Regions from separate parts of the Peptoniphilus sp. HCN-40583 genome, predicted to be linked through region 1. Evidence: a T-box and tRNA genes for the amino acid it is inferred to sense, from the RefSeq annotation. Region 1 holds a T-box; the other holds one or more tRNA genes.

Region 1 (7,697 bases):
CGGTAAGAAGGTAGTCCCCGGTAATCATGACGGGGACGATGCCGGCGTTTCGGCATTCTTTGATGGCGGCCTTCACTTCCGGGCGGGCCGGGTCGATCATGCCGGTGAGGCCCACGAATACCATGTCTTTTTCGTTTTCTTCCGTGGAAGGATTTTGGGGCATGGCGTCGTAATTTCTAAAGGCAAAAGCCAACACGCGCAGGGCTTCTTGGGCAAAGGCGTTGTTTTGCTCCAAAATCGCCTTTCGATCGGCTTCGGTGAGCTCCACGATCTCTCCGTCTTTAAACAGGTACTTGCAGTTTTTCAAAACCACATCCGGCGCGCCCTTGGTAAAGGAGGACACCTTGTTGTCGAAGAAATTTTCGTGGAAGGTGGACATCATCTTCCGGTCGGAATCGAAGGGAATTTCGCCGATGCGAGGGTAGGCTTCTTCCAGGGCGTCTTCCTTTACGCCCAGCTTGCCCGCCAGAGTAATGAGGGCGCCTTCCGTGGGGTCGCCTAAAATGCTGTACGTTCCGTTTTCTTCGATTAAGTCCGCATCGTTGGTTAAGGTGGCGATGGAGGAGAGGGTCTTTAAGCCCTTCATATCGTCGACGGAGACGACAGATCCCTTATAGGACAGCTCCCCTTCCGGGGCATAGCCCGTGCCGGAGACGTCCATGACTTTGCCGTCGAGGTAGACTTTCGTGACGGTCATTTCGTTTTGCGTCAAGGTGCCCGTCTTGTCGGAGCAGATGTAGGTGGTGGTCCCCAAAGTTTCCACAGCCAAGAGCCGCTTCACAATGGCGTGGCGCTTGGCCATATTGCCCATGCCCATGGAAAGGACGATGGTGACGATGGCGGGGAGCCCTTCGGGAATGGCGGCCACGGCCAAAGAGACCGAGGTCATAAACATGCGCAGGGTGTCGTGGCCGTAGAGTTTGCCTACGAGAAAAACCACGGCGCAGACGGCGACGACGAGAATCCCCAGGGCTTTGGAGAGGCCCGCCAGCTTCTTTTGCAGGGGCGTCTGCTCTTCTTCCATGGTGGAGAGGGTGGTGGCGATTTTACCGATTTCCGTGTCTTCGCCCGTGGCGGTGACGATGCCCTTGCCTCGTCCGTAGGTAACGATGGAGGCGGAGTAGGCGTAGTTGTCTCTGTCGCCGATGCCCGCATCGTCTTCCAGAGTGATCGTGGCATCTTTTTCAACGGCGACGGATTCCCCGGTGAGGGAGGATTCGTCGATTTTTAAATTGGTGCTTTCGATGAGGCGCATATCCGCCGGCACAATGTCGCCGGTTTCCAACACGACCAAATCCCCGGGCACAACGCGCACGGAGTCGATTTCCACGGGGCGCCCCCCACGAATCACTTTTACCGTGGGGGAGCTCATTTTCTTTAAGGCGGCAATGGCCTCTTCGGCCTTGCCCTCCTGCACGATGCTCAAGACGGCGTTCACGATGACGATGGCGAGAATAATCACGGAATCCACCATCTCGCCCACGGCGCCTGAGATAATCGCGGCGATTAAAAGAATAATAATCATGGGGTCGAGGAATTGCTCCGCCAATTTTTTGGCGAAAGACTTGCCTTCCTCTTCCTGCAATTCATTTCTCCCGTACTTGTCTAAACGCTTTTCGGCATCTTCCGGGGCAAGCCCCGTCTTGTCGTCGGCCGATAGTTCGTCGAGCACTTCCCGGGCACTCATTTTGTACCAATCCATGTAAACCTCCTTGTGTTATAAAAAAAGACTCCTGTCCCACGGACAAAAGTCTCACAGCCTGTATAGGATCCTTGGCCGGGCGTTAGCCGGATTGACGACCAAGAATAATCGTTACTCCCCTTTGTTTCGACAAGTAGTATACCAAAGAGAGGCGGGTAAGGTCAATGAAAACAGGAGAAATAAACGAGGATTCACGAGCTGCCGTCATCCCTTAATAGCATCGGAATTATCGTGCAATTCCTGACGAGGAATAATATAATAAAAGTAAGTTGAAAAAATTTTAGAAAGGATTTGATCAAATGAAAAAATGGTCTCTTTTGCTTCTGGTTTTAACACTTTTCTTTCCCTCACAAAGCTTCGCACAAAGAAATATTAAGATATTTACGTTGGGCGATTATCTTTACGGTGATGTGGCGCCGACAATCGAAAATGACCGCGTTCTCGTTCCATTACGTCTTATTTCCGAAAGCTTAGACGCAGAAGTTAATTGGGTTCCCTCAACACGAAAAGTGGTTATTCAAAGAAGTACCACCAGAGGCACCAAAGCAACCATTGATTTACAAATTAATCAACGCCGAGTCACCATGAAAGAAAACGGCATGACCAGACATATTACATTGGATGTCCCTGCAAAAATTGTGAATGGGCGCACGCTTGTTCCCATTCGCTTTATATCCGAAGCTTTTGGTGAAATCGTCAGCTGGGACGATGCCAATTCTACAGTGGTTATCGGCAAGATCTACTATCCGCCTCGTGACCATAAACTTCTATCGATCCATTACGAGGGAAAAGAGTTTAAAGTTCACTCTTTTCAAATAGGCGATCGCCGCATGATATCAGTCAAAGATTTTTCGAAAGAAATGGGCTGGGTCTATAGCATCGATCGTAATAATTACATTTGGGGCGGAGATAACCCACCCGAAATCGGCGTTCTTGTAACGGAACCTGCAACGGGGCGTGAAGTTATCTTCCATGGCCGCGGAATCCAATGTGATGGCATGTATTTGGATCAAAGCACAAGTATGGAATATGTTAACAGCAGCCTTACCGTCGATGGCGATTATTACATTCCTCTACGAGAGCTGGTAACAGGTCTTCATTGGGCCGGTGATTTTAAAGAAGAAGATAGCGACGTCTACTTTAACGAAGATCGCGTAAATACGAAGTATAACATTGTTTACCGATTCGACACTGACTCCTTCGATCCCGATCAAGAACCCATTTATGATACAAAAACATCTACTGTTAACAGACTTGAATATATTGACTACCATTACCGCATCATGCCCATGAATAAAACGCCTGAAGAATTTAATAAGTACATGGAAAGTACCTCTTATAAAAAACCGAAAGATGAATCCACCCTTTTCCATATGAATCTCTTCCAGCTAAGACCTAAAACCCATTCGGTCATCTTATTCATAGGAGAGTAAGGATATTTTTATCCCCACCAAAAAGAGGCGCCACCTTTACGATGGCGTCTCTTTTATTATTTCAAAACTTCGATTTTTTCCTTGAAGCCCATGTAGGGACGGAGGACTCCCGGAATAAAGATGGATCCGTCTTCTTGGTAGTGGTTTTCCAAGAAGGCGATGAGCATTCTCGGCGGTGCGACGACGGTGTTGTTCAGGGTGTGGGCCAAATAAAGTTTGCCGTCTTCGCCGCGGATGCGGATGTTTAAGCGGCGAGCTTGGGCGTCGCCTAAATTGGAGCAGCTGCCCACTTCGAAGTATTTTTGTTGACGGGGAGACCAGGCTTCTACGTCGCAGCTCTTGACCTTCAGATCCGCCAAGTCGCCGGAGCAGCATTCCAAGGTGCGCACGGGGATGTCCATGGTGCGGAAAAATTCCACGGTGTTTTGCCAGAGCTCGTTGTAGAAGTCTTTGCTTTCTTCCGGCTTGCAGATGATGATCATTTCTTGCTTTTCGAATTGGTGAATCCGGTAGACGCCGCGCTCTTCGATGCCGTGGGCGCCCACCTCTTTTCTGAAGCAGGGGGAATAGCTGGTGAGCTTGTGGGGCAAGGTGGCTTCTTCCGTAATGGAGTCGATGTATTTACCGATCATGGAGTGTTCGCTGGTGCCGATAAGGTACAGGTCTTCCCCTTCGATTTTATACATCATGTTTTCCATTTCGGCAAAGCTCATGACGCCGCTGACTACGTCGCCGCGAATCATAAAGGGCGGAATGTGGTAGATGTAGCCTTTGTCGATCATGAAATCACGGGCGTAGGACAAAATGGCGGAGTGCAAACGGGCGATGTCGCCGCGCAGGTAGTAGAAGCCGCTGCCCGAGGTTTTTCTCGAGCTGTCCAGGTCGATGCCGGCCACGGATTCCATAATGTCCACGTGGTAGGGCACTTCATAGTCGGGCACCACCGGTTCGCCGAAGCGTTCCAATTCCACGTTTTCCGTGTCGTCTTTTCCGATGGGCACGGTGTCGTCGATAATTTGGGGAATGACCAGCATAATTTCGCGAATGCGTTCGGATTTTTTGCCTTCTTCCAGCTCCAATTCTTCGATGCGGTCGTTAATGGCTTTCACTTCGGCCTTTACTTTTTCCGCTTCGTCTTTTTTGCCGTCTTTCATTAAGCCGCCGATGGATTTCGACAGGGCGTTGCGCTTGGCGCGCAGCTCGTCGCCTTCGGTTTTTGCCGCACGATTGGCCACATCCAGTTCCAGCACTTCGTCGACGAGGGGAAGTTTGTCTTCTTGGAATTTCTTTTTGATGTTTTCTTTTACCAGTTCGGGGTTTTCACGAATCATTCGAATGTCTAACATAATTACCTCCATAAAAAAAGCCGCCTCATCCCCCATGGGACGAGACGGACCCGCGTTGCCACCCAAATTAACCGTTTCCGGTTCACTTCATTGTCAGGCTCAAAGGCGGATTCAAAGATTGCTCCCGCCTGCTCGCACCAACCGCAGGCTCTCTTTCGGGTTACATCTTTTACTGCTCCTCATCGTCGCCTTATATCGTTGATGGTAGTATACCACAGCTGTGGTAAAAAAGGTAGGCAACAATTTTTTCAATTAAAAAAAGACGTCCTTGCGGAGAACGCCTTTTTTGTGTCCGATTTTATTCGGGTTGTGCAGCGCCGGTGGGGCATACAGCTGCGCAGGAACCGCAGTCGATGCAAGCATTTTCGTCGATGGAGAAAATGCCGCCTTCAGAAATGCAGTCTACGGGACATTCGGGTTTGCAAGCGCCACAAGCGATGCAAGCGTCAGTAATTTTATGTGCCATAATTTTACCTCCTAGATTCTGTTAGGTATGTGCAGCGTGCTTGTACCTAAACACATTATGTTTTCTTTCTGAAGTCATTATATCATTACCACCGAGGATTTCAAGGGCTAATTGAAAAAAATACAATCTTTTCCGACGATTTTTCACATATCATAGTAAATCAGTTTGAATTTTGCAGTCACGTTGCAATAAAAAAGGATGCCGAAGCATCCTCTTTATCATTTACTATTAGTGGCTGTGGCTGTGATCGTCTTCGTGGTCACAGCTTGCCGTCCCGCAGTGGGAGCAGCCGCAGCATCCGCCTTCTTCATGGGATTTTCGCATGGAGCGGACAGCGCCGAAGATGGCCAAGCAGACGACAGCCAGTACAATAATCGTACCCATAGTTCCTCCTTAGTTTAATTGTTCTCGACCGATGGGTACGTCCTTGACTTTGGGTTTTCTTACGATGGCCCAAATCATGACTGCCAGAAGGACAAAGGCCACGCCGGTCCATACAGTGAAGGAACCGCCGGTGATCAGTTGTCCGATTTGGAAGACGATGAGGGCGATGGCATAAGCGAAGCCCGTTTGAAAAGCCAGGGCGAACAGGGTCCAGAATTTCGATTGCATTTCCTCGCGAATGGCGCCGGTGGCGGCGAAGCAAGGAACGTTTAATTGGTTAAAGAGCATAAATGCCAATGCGCCGAGGAAGGTAAATTGGGTGGCGACGAAGGCGTTTAAGTTGGCACCTTCGGCGACACCGTTGATGATGCCGTAGGTGGAAACAACAGCTTCTTTGGCCACGAGGCCGGTGATGCTGGCCACGGTGGCTTGCCATGTGCCGAAGCCCAAGGGAATGAAGATGGGGGCAATGATTTTACCAAGTGCAGCGAGAATGCTGTCTTGGTTTTCCGCAAATTCTACGAATTCGCCGTGGACGGAGATGTTTTGCAAGAACCAGATGACGATGCTGGCCACGAGAATGATGGTCCCGGCCTTTTTCACGAAGGCTTTGCAGCGGCTCCATACGCTCTTAAATACATTTTCTGCCGAGGGAATGTGGTATTCCGGAAGTTCCATAACGAAGGGTGCCGGATCGCCTTGGAAGATCGAGGTTTTCTTCAGCATTAAGCCCGCAATAATAACGGCGATGATGCCGGAGAAGTAAGCGATGGGCAAGAAGTACCAGAAGCCGAAAGAGGCGACGAAGAGGCCGATAAGGTTCACTTTCGCCCCGCAAGGCATGAAGCTTGTGACGACGACGGTCATGCGGCGGTCGTTTTCGTTTTCGATGGTACGAGTGGCCATGATCCCGGGAACGGAGCAGCCGGTACCGATAAGAATCGGGATAAAGCTCTTGCCGGAGAGGCCGAATTTTCTAAAGATTCTGTCTAAGATAAATGCGATACGGGACATGTAACCCACATCTTCCATAATGGCGAGGAAGAAATACAGGGTTGCGATCAAGGGCAAGAAGCCTAAGACGGCGCTGACCCCGGCAACGATCCCGTCCATAACGAGGGATTCAAGCCACGGTGCCGTATTCATTGACGAGACGACATTGTTGATGGCATCGGCGACGTAGGTGCCCAGCAAGGTGTCGTTGACCCAGTCGGTAACGGGGCCGCCGACGAGCTTGGCACTGATGTAGTAGATGCCGGTCATGATGATGACGAAGATAGGCAGGGCCAGGACACGGTTGGTGACCACGGCGTCGATTCTGTCGCTGGTGCTCATGCCGCGCTTGCCTTGTTTATAATTGCCTTCGACAATGCCTGCAATGGCATTGTAGCGCATTTCCGTCATAATGCCTTCGCCGTCGTCTTCGTAATAGTCTTCCAACTCCGAAATGACGCCGGCAATCTTCTTTTCTTCATCGGCGCTCAGATTCAGCCCGAGCTTTTGATCGCCTTCGATGAGTTTTAATGCATAGAAGCGCTTAGACTCCATGGCTGCTATGGAAGGAGCGATGTCGTAAATGGCTTTCGCCGCATCTTCCAAATGCTCATCGTAGTAAACGTGATTTTCAGCGGCTGTGGCTTGGACTTTTTTCGCCATTTCCATTAAGCCGTCGAGATTTTCCTTCTTTAATGCGGAAATTTCAACAACCGGTGCGCCCAGTGCTTTTTCAAGACCCGAACGATCGATGACATCGCCTTTGTTGCGAACGACGTCCATGCGGTTTACGGCGACGACGACGGGAATGCCCAGATCCAATAATTGGGTGGTTAAGTAGAGGTTACGCTCTAAGTTCACGCCGTCGATGATGTTGATGATTACTTCCGGTTTTTCGTTTAATAAATATTTCCGACTTACCACTTCTTCAAGTGTGTAAGGGCTTAAACTGTAAATACCGGGAAGGTCAGTAATGGTAATGCTTGTATCCTTTTTGTACTGTCCTTCTTTCTTTTCGACGGTTACCCCCGGCCAGTTCCCGACAAATTGGTGGGAACCGGTCAAGGCATTAAATAGGGTCGTTTTCCCGCTATTCGGGTTGCCCGCTAATGCAATTTTCACGCCTCTTCCTCCTTCGGCCCTTGAGCTTCTTCAACTTCCACAAGCTCCGCATCGGCCTTTCTAAGGCTCAATTCATAACCGCGCACGGTTAATTGAATGGGGTCCCCCAAGGGAGCAAATTTTCTTACGAACAACACGGTGTTCTTCGTAATGCCCATGTCCATAATGCGGCGCTTCAATGGGCCTTGCCCATTGATCTTTTTCACCACGTAGTACTTGTCTACCGACGCTTGATTCAAGTTCATGCTACA
Region 2 (7,697 bases), on a different contig from region 1:
CATTATTATTAGTGAAGGTTATAGAAAATCTGCGATAAGGTATATTTTATTTTTTGTAATAAGTGTAGTATTGGAAAAAACTTTAGCCTATTTTAGTATGAATTTTCTTTTGAATTTAATTTTATTTATCTTGGCAATTGGAAGAAAATTTCTGCCATGTATTATCGTGGGTAAATGGATTTTAAATTCCACATCTGTTTCCGGTGCAGTGGCAACATTACAAAAATTAAAACTTTCAAAAGACTCGCTCATAATGATTTCTGTAATATTTCGATGTTTGCCTACCATTAAAGACGAATGGAGTCATATAAATATGGCGATGAAAACGCGAGGAATTAATTTCAACTTAATAAATTTAATAAGGAAACCAACATTAATTATGGAGTACTTTTTTGTACCCTTATTCGTAAGTGTGATAGAAATTGGGGATGAGCTCTCTCAATCAGCCATTATAAGGGGGCTTGATGCTCCTGTTCAAAAAACAAGTAGATACCTGATTAAGTTTAGAAAAAATGACATTGGTGTTCTAATTCTTATGATTTTAATTTTATCAATAGTAATATTTATGAAAGTGTCGGGGTGGGACTTATGATTGAAATTAGAGAATTAAGTTTTAAATACAAGGGAGGAGCTAATTACTCATTAAAAGACATTAATTTAATTGTAAAAAAAGGAGAATGCATTCTTCTATGTGGTAGAAGTGGTTGTGGAAAGTCGACTCTCTTAAAGCTTATGAATGGCATAATACCCGAGTTTTATGATGGGGACATTTCCGGCAGTGTTATGGTCAATGGTATGAATATATTTACCACACCAATTTATAAATTATCTAAGAGTGTAGGCACGGTTTTCCAAAATCCCAAAACACAATTTTATACAACCAATACAACCGATGAAATTGCTTTTGGTTTAGAAAATTACGGCATAGAAAGGGAAGTAATTAACAAAAGAATTGAAGAAGTTGAAAAAGAGCTTCATCTTGAAAACTTGATGAATAAAAATATATTCAGTCTTTCCGGAGGAGAAAAGCAGAAGATTGCTATAGCAAGCATTTACGCATTAAACCCAGAGATATTTATTCTTGATGAACCATCTTCAAGCTTAGACATAAAGTCAATGAAAGAACTATCGCTTACAATAAAAAAGCTTAAATCTTTAGGAAAAACTATTATTATTGCAGAACACAGGCTGTGGTATTTAATAGACATTGTTGATAGAGCAATATACTTAGAGGATGGAAAAATCATCAGAGAATATAGTATGGACGAAATTGAAAATCTAAGTGAAGATGAACGAATGAGAACGGGACTTAGGCATTCTGATTATAAAGCCATTGAAAGATTTGATGATTTTGAAACTTCAAATAAAGGGACTTTATTAGAGTTAAAAAATCTGATGTTCAAAAGAAGTACCAGAACAATTTTGTCCATTAAGGATCTTAAATTTAGCTATGGGAATATTATTGGGATTGTTGGAGAAAATGGAATTGGGAAGTCTACATTAGCAAAAATCATATGTGGCTTATACAAAGATAATAAAGGGAAAATTTTAAGAGATGGTGAGAATTTAAATATAAAAAGTAGGCTAAATGAGAGCCTGCTTATTATGCAGGAAGTGAACTATCAGTTATTCACAGACAGCGTTAAAGATGAAATAGTATTAACATCAAATATTAAAGATGATTATGTTTTAGATACTTGGCTAAAAGACATGGAGTTAAAAAACATTGGTGATAGAAATCCTCACACCTTGTCAGGAGGACAAAAACAGAGAGTGATTATTTTATCCGCTTTACTATCCGACAAGAAAATCCTATTTTTCGATGAGCCAACCAGTGGATTGGACTATAGAAATATGAAAATAGTAGCTAAAAACATAAAGAAAGTTAAGGAAAAAGACAAGCTGATTTTAATAATATCCCATGATGTTGAGTTTTTAGAGTCAGTCTGCGATAGGGTTGTAAAGTTTTAGAACAATAATGTACCTTTTCCGTGAGAAGGAGCACGTGTTTTTATCGCATCGGGCATCTTGAAGCAATTGCACCCCTTGAACGTGGAAGGAACTACAATGGGGCATAGCCGCTCGTGAATGGCACACATTATTATTGTTATAAAACGTTTTTTGAAGCACCGGTTACATCGACATCTTGGATTCCTAAAAGAATTGTTGTAATATTGTTTTGCGCTTGTTTGACCCCCTTTATTAATTTGTGGTGAGAAATTGGGAAAACAAGTGCTATCTTTTTGCACAAAAATATCCATTGAGGAGGTTACTCCCCAACGGATATTATAGAGCCAACAAAAACGGCCCCTTCTGCGTGAAAGCGGAAGGGGCTTTTTGTGTGGGAATTTTTTGCAAAGAAAAAGCGGTTCCGAAGAACCGCAATTTTATATGTAGCCATGCACCCGACTTTGCACAAGTCTTCCACGCGTTACCGAGAGAGTTAACTCAGCGTAGGCGAATCTACGTCACATAAGCGGACTTCCTTAGTGCTGCTTCCGTCAAGACCTGACACGGTTCGAAAGGGCTTATTGCGTAGGACCCACACATCAACATCACTTTTCTCGGGCAGGCCGCAAAAGAAATGCGCTGGATCGGGAATTCAATCTTGTTGTAGCGGATTACAAGTTACAGGGCGCCGCTAATTCCCCATCTAGCATGGCAAACTTTTCCTGGCGGAGAGAGGGGGATTCGAACCCCCGATACGCTATTAACGTATACCCGCTTTCCAGGCGAGCGCCTTAAACCAACTCAACCATCTCTCCATTGGATTACAGTATATGATTATAAGGTGGAATTGGTTTGTTGTCAAGGGAAAGTTCAAAATTTGCAAACCTACCAATCGCTTTCGATGGAAATGGCCCCGGCAGACAGGCGAAGGGTGCGGCCTTCAACGGCGACGAGAAGGGCGCCGTCGTCGTCGATGGCTTCGGCCACGCCGGTGTATTCGATGTCGCCTTTGGCGAAGCGAATGGTTTTTCCGATGGTAAGGTTGTACTTGCGGTAGGCGTTCAGGATTTCATCGATGGGCCGCTGAATCCAAGTATGCAGAGCGTTGACGATATCCGCAGCCAATTGGTTTCTGGATATTGCGGCCCCAAGGGAGCCGGCGGTAGGGAGGGATTGTTTTTCGAATAGGCCTTCCGGCGTGGTAATGTTAATGCCCAGGCCGATGACGTAGCGGGCTTTGCCGCCGGAAAAATTCGCCTCTGTCAGGATGCCGGCAATTTTTTTGTGATTGCAGTACAGGTCGTTGACCCATTTAATCTTTATATCTTCGTCGGTTTGCGCCATTAAGGCTTCTTTTAGGGCTACGGCTGCGGTTATGGTAAGCAGTGCGGGATCGGATACGTCGCCCTCGTGAATAATTGTCGAGAGGTAAAGGCCCATGCCGTAGGGGGAGAGGAAGGATTTGCCTACGCGGCCCTTGCCCGCCGTCTGCTCTTCCGCCGCCATAAAGGAAAAAGAGGGAAGGGGTGCGTGTGCGTCTTCTCTGAAGATCGCGTCGTTGGTGGAGTCCACCCTGTTTTTCACCAAGACGGCCACGTCTTTTAACTCGCTTTTCAAGTGTTTTTTAATGATCGCCGCATCCAGTGCTTCGTGGTTTTCGAATAAGCGGTAGCCACGATTGGTGACGGCGTCGATGCGGTAGCCGTCTTGCCTCAGGGCTTTTATGGCCTGCCACACGGCGGCGCGGCTGATGTTTAATTTTCCGGCCATGTCTTCGCCGGAGAGATAATCGTCGGCCTCTTTCAGGGCTTGCAGAATATAATCTTTATTTTTCATCAGGACATCCCCGGGTAATCCAATTGGCGCAAAGCTTCAAAGAGAATAATGTTCACGGACACGGATAGATTTAAGCTGCGGCCGAAATCCTTCAGCATGGGAATGCGAATGGCCGTCTCGTCGTGGGCCTTTAATAACGGCTCGGGCAGGCCCTTGGTTTCTTTGCCGAAGACCAAAAAATCGCCGTCTTGAAATTCAATGTCGCTGTAACGCTTATGGGCTTTGGTGGAGGCAAAGAAGAAGCGGTGGTCTTTGTATTCTTCCATGACCTCTTCGATGCTGTCGTGGTAGCGGATGTCCACGAGATCCCAATAGTCCAGGCCGCAGCGTTTTAAATGCTTGTCGTCGACGGAAAAGCCCAGGGGCCGAACCAAATGCAGCACGCTTTTCGTCAGACCGCAGCTTCTGGCAATGGCGCCGGTGTTGTGGGGAATTTCAGGTTCAACTAAACAGATGTGCAATGTCATATTTACCTCCAAAATGCGTTTATCTTTTCTATCATATCATCCACTGAATCGACGGTTTCAATCCGCCAATGGGCGGGAAGCAGGTTGCGAATGTCGGGGCGCAGGTAGCGGTCGTCTAAAAGAAGAAGTTGGCCTCGATCGCTATGGGAGCGAATGATGCGCCCGGCGGCCTGCACCACTTTCGTGAGCCCGGGATAGGTGTAGGCATAGGCGTAGCCGTCTTTTCCCAGCTGATTGAAGCGGTTTTTAATGAGCTCCCGCTCCCGAGAGAGGCCGGGCAGAGACAAGGTGAGGATGCTCACGCCCATGAGGGCTTCGCCGGAGAGGTCCACCCCTTCGGAAAAAGCGCCGCCCATGACGCTGTAGCCGTGAACCGGGCGTTCGTTTCTGAACCTTGCGATGTAATCGGCCCGCGCCTTTTCCGTCATGGCCCGCGCCTGATCGTGGCCGCTTTCCTCCCAAGCTTGGCAGGCGGAATAGACCTGATTTTTGTAGGCGTAGGAGGGAAAGAAGTGGATGAAATTGCCTTCTCGCGTCGTGGAAAAGGCCTGTAAGTAGCGACTGATCTCTGAAAGGGTGCGTTCGCGATCCTTGTACCTGGTGGATAAATGGGGCGGATGCAAAATCAAGAGATGAGCGGGATCGAAGGGGCTGTCCAAGACCATGGTTTTTCGTGCTTCTCCCGCACCTAAGCAGTGGCCGTGGTAGTCCATGGGGGAAAGGGTGGCGGAAAAATACACCGCCGATTGAAACAACTCTCGCCGGGCGGAGAGCACCTGCGACGGATCCAAGCACAAAAGTTGCAGCTTGTTTTTCTCCGGCACGAAGAAAGTAAAGCGGGTTTCATCGTAATAAAGGTTTAAATTCTGCCAATCCAAGAGGCGGAAGTAGAGTTCGAGAAAATCCTCATCCGGCTCCTTTTTCAGTCGGGCAAGAAAGCTCGCCGCCTCGTCAATGAAATCCTCCACGGCTTCTGAAAAGTCATCGTCTAAGCCATCGTAGGTCCTGTCTTCCGCGGAAGACACGGTACGAATCTTGTCCGCCAAATCGTCGGCAAGGGCTTCGATTTTTTTCGTCGGGTAGTCCACGGCCTCCAGCTCCTCTACGGAGAGGCTGTCGGAGTACATATCTCGGCCCCGATCGATTAAATTATGGGCCTCGTCCACGAGGAGACAGGTGGCTTTCAAGCGGTCCCGATCTTCCATGAGGCGCTCCAAATAGCTTTTCGGGTGAAAGACGTAATTGTAGTCGCCGATTAAAATCGAAGAAAGATTGCTGAGGTCCAAGGCGAATTCAAAGGCACAGAGTCGGTGCTTCTCAGCGTAGCGGGCCACGGTGGGCCCGTCGAATAAATCGGCGTGATCGTAAATATCGGTCATGCCGTCGAGAAGGCGGTCGTAGTGGCCCTTGGCGTAAGGACAGTCCTGAGGCGTGCAGCTGAGCACGTCGTTTAAACAGGCCTTCTCCTTGGCCACAAGCTCCGTACTTTTGATGCGCAGCCCCTTTTCGCGTAGAAGGGCCAATGTTTCCGTGGCCACGGTTTTTTGCGTGGAGCGGCCGGTGGCGTAGAAAACACCCTCTAATAGCTCTTCGCCCACGGCCTTTACGGCGGAAAACAAGGTGGCAATGGTCTTGCCGATGCCCGTCGGTGCCTGGGCGAGGAGGGTGCCTTCTGTTTGAATCATATTGTAAACCGCCACGGCCATGTCCCGCTGGCCCGGGCGAAAATTGTCGTAAGGAAAATTGAGTGCCTTTGCCGAGGCGAGAGACAGGGCCTCGAAATCGGTGAGGCGTTTTTGAATCCGCTGAAATCGCGCCATAACCTCGTCCATAAAGGTGTTTAGCTCGTCGAAGGAAAGGCATTTTTCGTAGCGAAACACATCCTCGTCTTCGATGCGAATGTAGGTGAGGCGCAGATGCACTTCATCGAGGTCCTTGGCCTTGGCGTAGAGGTAGCCGTAGCACTTTAGCTGGGCCCAGTGAAGCTCGTCGGGCCTTTCGTCGATGGCTTCTTTCGTGTAGACCGTCGACTTAATTTCATCCAAAAGATGGGCGTTTTCGTCGACGCCGTCGATGCGGCCTTCCAAATGGATTTCGCCGCCGTCGTAGGCCACGGTGCCTGAAATCTCAACCTCCGATTCAAAAGAAGGCGGATAGGCCCTTTGCAATTTTTGGTGGAGGCGAATGCCTTCCTGTGCCCGCTTGTGAGACAAAAAGCCGCTGTCGATGTCGCCGCTTCGGAGGGTAAAGGCCACCAGCTTTCGTACGGACCAATGGTTTTTCATAATATCACCATCATCATTATACACGCTTTTTGCCTTGCGAGTGAATCGCCGCCCGCGTATAATGTGGCAAGGAGGACTTAAATAATTATGGAAACAAAGGACAGAAATGACCTCATTCAATACGGCCTGACCTTGGTAAAAGAGGGATTCACCTTCGGCAGCGGCGGAAACTTATCCGTCAGAAGCGACGACAGCATGAGCTTTTTTATTACGCCGTCGGGCATGGCCTACGACAGCCTTAAAAAAAGCGACCTTGTACGCATGGATTTAGAGGGCAATATTTTAGGCGGCGAGCGTAAGCCCTCCTCGGAATGGCATATGCACGCGGCGATTTACCGCGCCCGCCCCGATATTCGCGCCCTCATTCACTGCCACAGCAATTACATCAGCGCCTTTTCCACTCTGGGTGAAGATTTGGGACCGATCAGCTATTTAATCGCATCGTCGGGGGCTGCAACTGTGCCTCTTGCGCCATACGAAACTTTCGGCACCGAAGCCTTGGCCCGGTCGGCGGTAAACGCCATGGGTGATACGTCTAAAGCGGTGATCCTCGCCAATCACGGCCTCATCGCCGGCGGGAAAAATTTAAAAGAAGCCATGGGCCTGACTCGGGACTTGGAATTTTGCGCCTTTATGTATATGACCGCCTTAGCGACGCAAAAGCCCATTCAATTCATTCCCGAAGAGAAAATCGATGAAGTTCTCGAAAAACTGAAGAGCTACGGCCAATAAAGCATCGACGAGAAATCGTCGATTTTTTAAGTTGATAAGATGAGTATAATTATCGTTTAAAAAATTTCATAAGATGAAACTTTACGACCGAGAAAGGGAAAAGAAGCGACGGTGCGGAAAAACGTACAGAAGCAAAAAGGGCTAAATGATCGCATTTATCTTTTAATATAAATTTTACGACCCTTTGGACGAGCGTGCACCGGATACGGATTCGAATGAAATAAAGGTACAAAGTCGAAATCATATAGGATGACGCCTATCAATATCAGTTAGCAATTCATAAAGGGCAAATATTCCTAAAAACGCAAAACAATTGTATATAAGAAAACGTTGGAAATAAGTAGATTACCGATAGTTGTACATAGCAGGCAAAAATTATTTTAAGAAATTGTAAAAATAGTATTGATAAATGATAATAAAGGTGATA

The links. The T-box of region 1 lies ahead of serS (serine--tRNA ligase). A T-box ahead of a tRNA ligase gene usually reads a tRNA of that ligase, here a tRNA-Ser.
Region 2: it encodes a tRNA-Ser, which carries the amino acid that the T-box ahead of serS (serine--tRNA ligase) is inferred to sense. The anticodon was not compared.

Annotation. Positions count from the first base shown of each region.
Region 1 is NZ_JBBKBU010000008.1:61,650-69,346, reverse strand. Features, by position in the region: gene WKT05_RS04025 (cation-translocating P-type ATPase) at 1-1,702, opposite strand, end outside; gene WKT05_RS04020 (copper amine oxidase N-terminal domain-containing protein) at 2,002-3,135, shown strand; gene serS (serine--tRNA ligase) at 3,192-4,481, opposite strand; T-box leader at 4,514-4,676, opposite strand; gene WKT05_RS04010 (DUF362 domain-containing protein) at 4,780-4,947, opposite strand; gene WKT05_RS04005 (FeoB-associated Cys-rich membrane protein) at 5,176-5,331, opposite strand; gene feoB (ferrous iron transport protein B) at 5,341-7,446, opposite strand; gene WKT05_RS03995 (FeoA family protein) at 7,443-7,691, opposite strand.
Region 2 is NZ_JBBKBU010000006.1:56,154-63,850, forward strand. Features, by position in the region: gene WKT05_RS03310 (energy-coupling factor transporter transmembrane component T) at 1-592, shown strand, start outside; gene WKT05_RS03315 (ABC transporter ATP-binding protein) at 589-1,971, shown strand; RNA gene ffs (signal recognition particle sRNA large type) at 2,398-2,662, opposite strand; tRNA gene WKT05_RS03325 (tRNA-Ser) at 2,674-2,765, opposite strand; gene WKT05_RS03330 (biotin--[acetyl-CoA-carboxylase] ligase) at 2,836-3,786, opposite strand; gene WKT05_RS03335 (tRNA (cytidine(34)-2'-O)-methyltransferase) at 3,786-4,253, opposite strand; gene WKT05_RS03340 (helicase C-terminal domain-containing protein) at 4,256-6,538, opposite strand; gene WKT05_RS03345 (class II aldolase/adducin family protein) at 6,626-7,270, shown strand.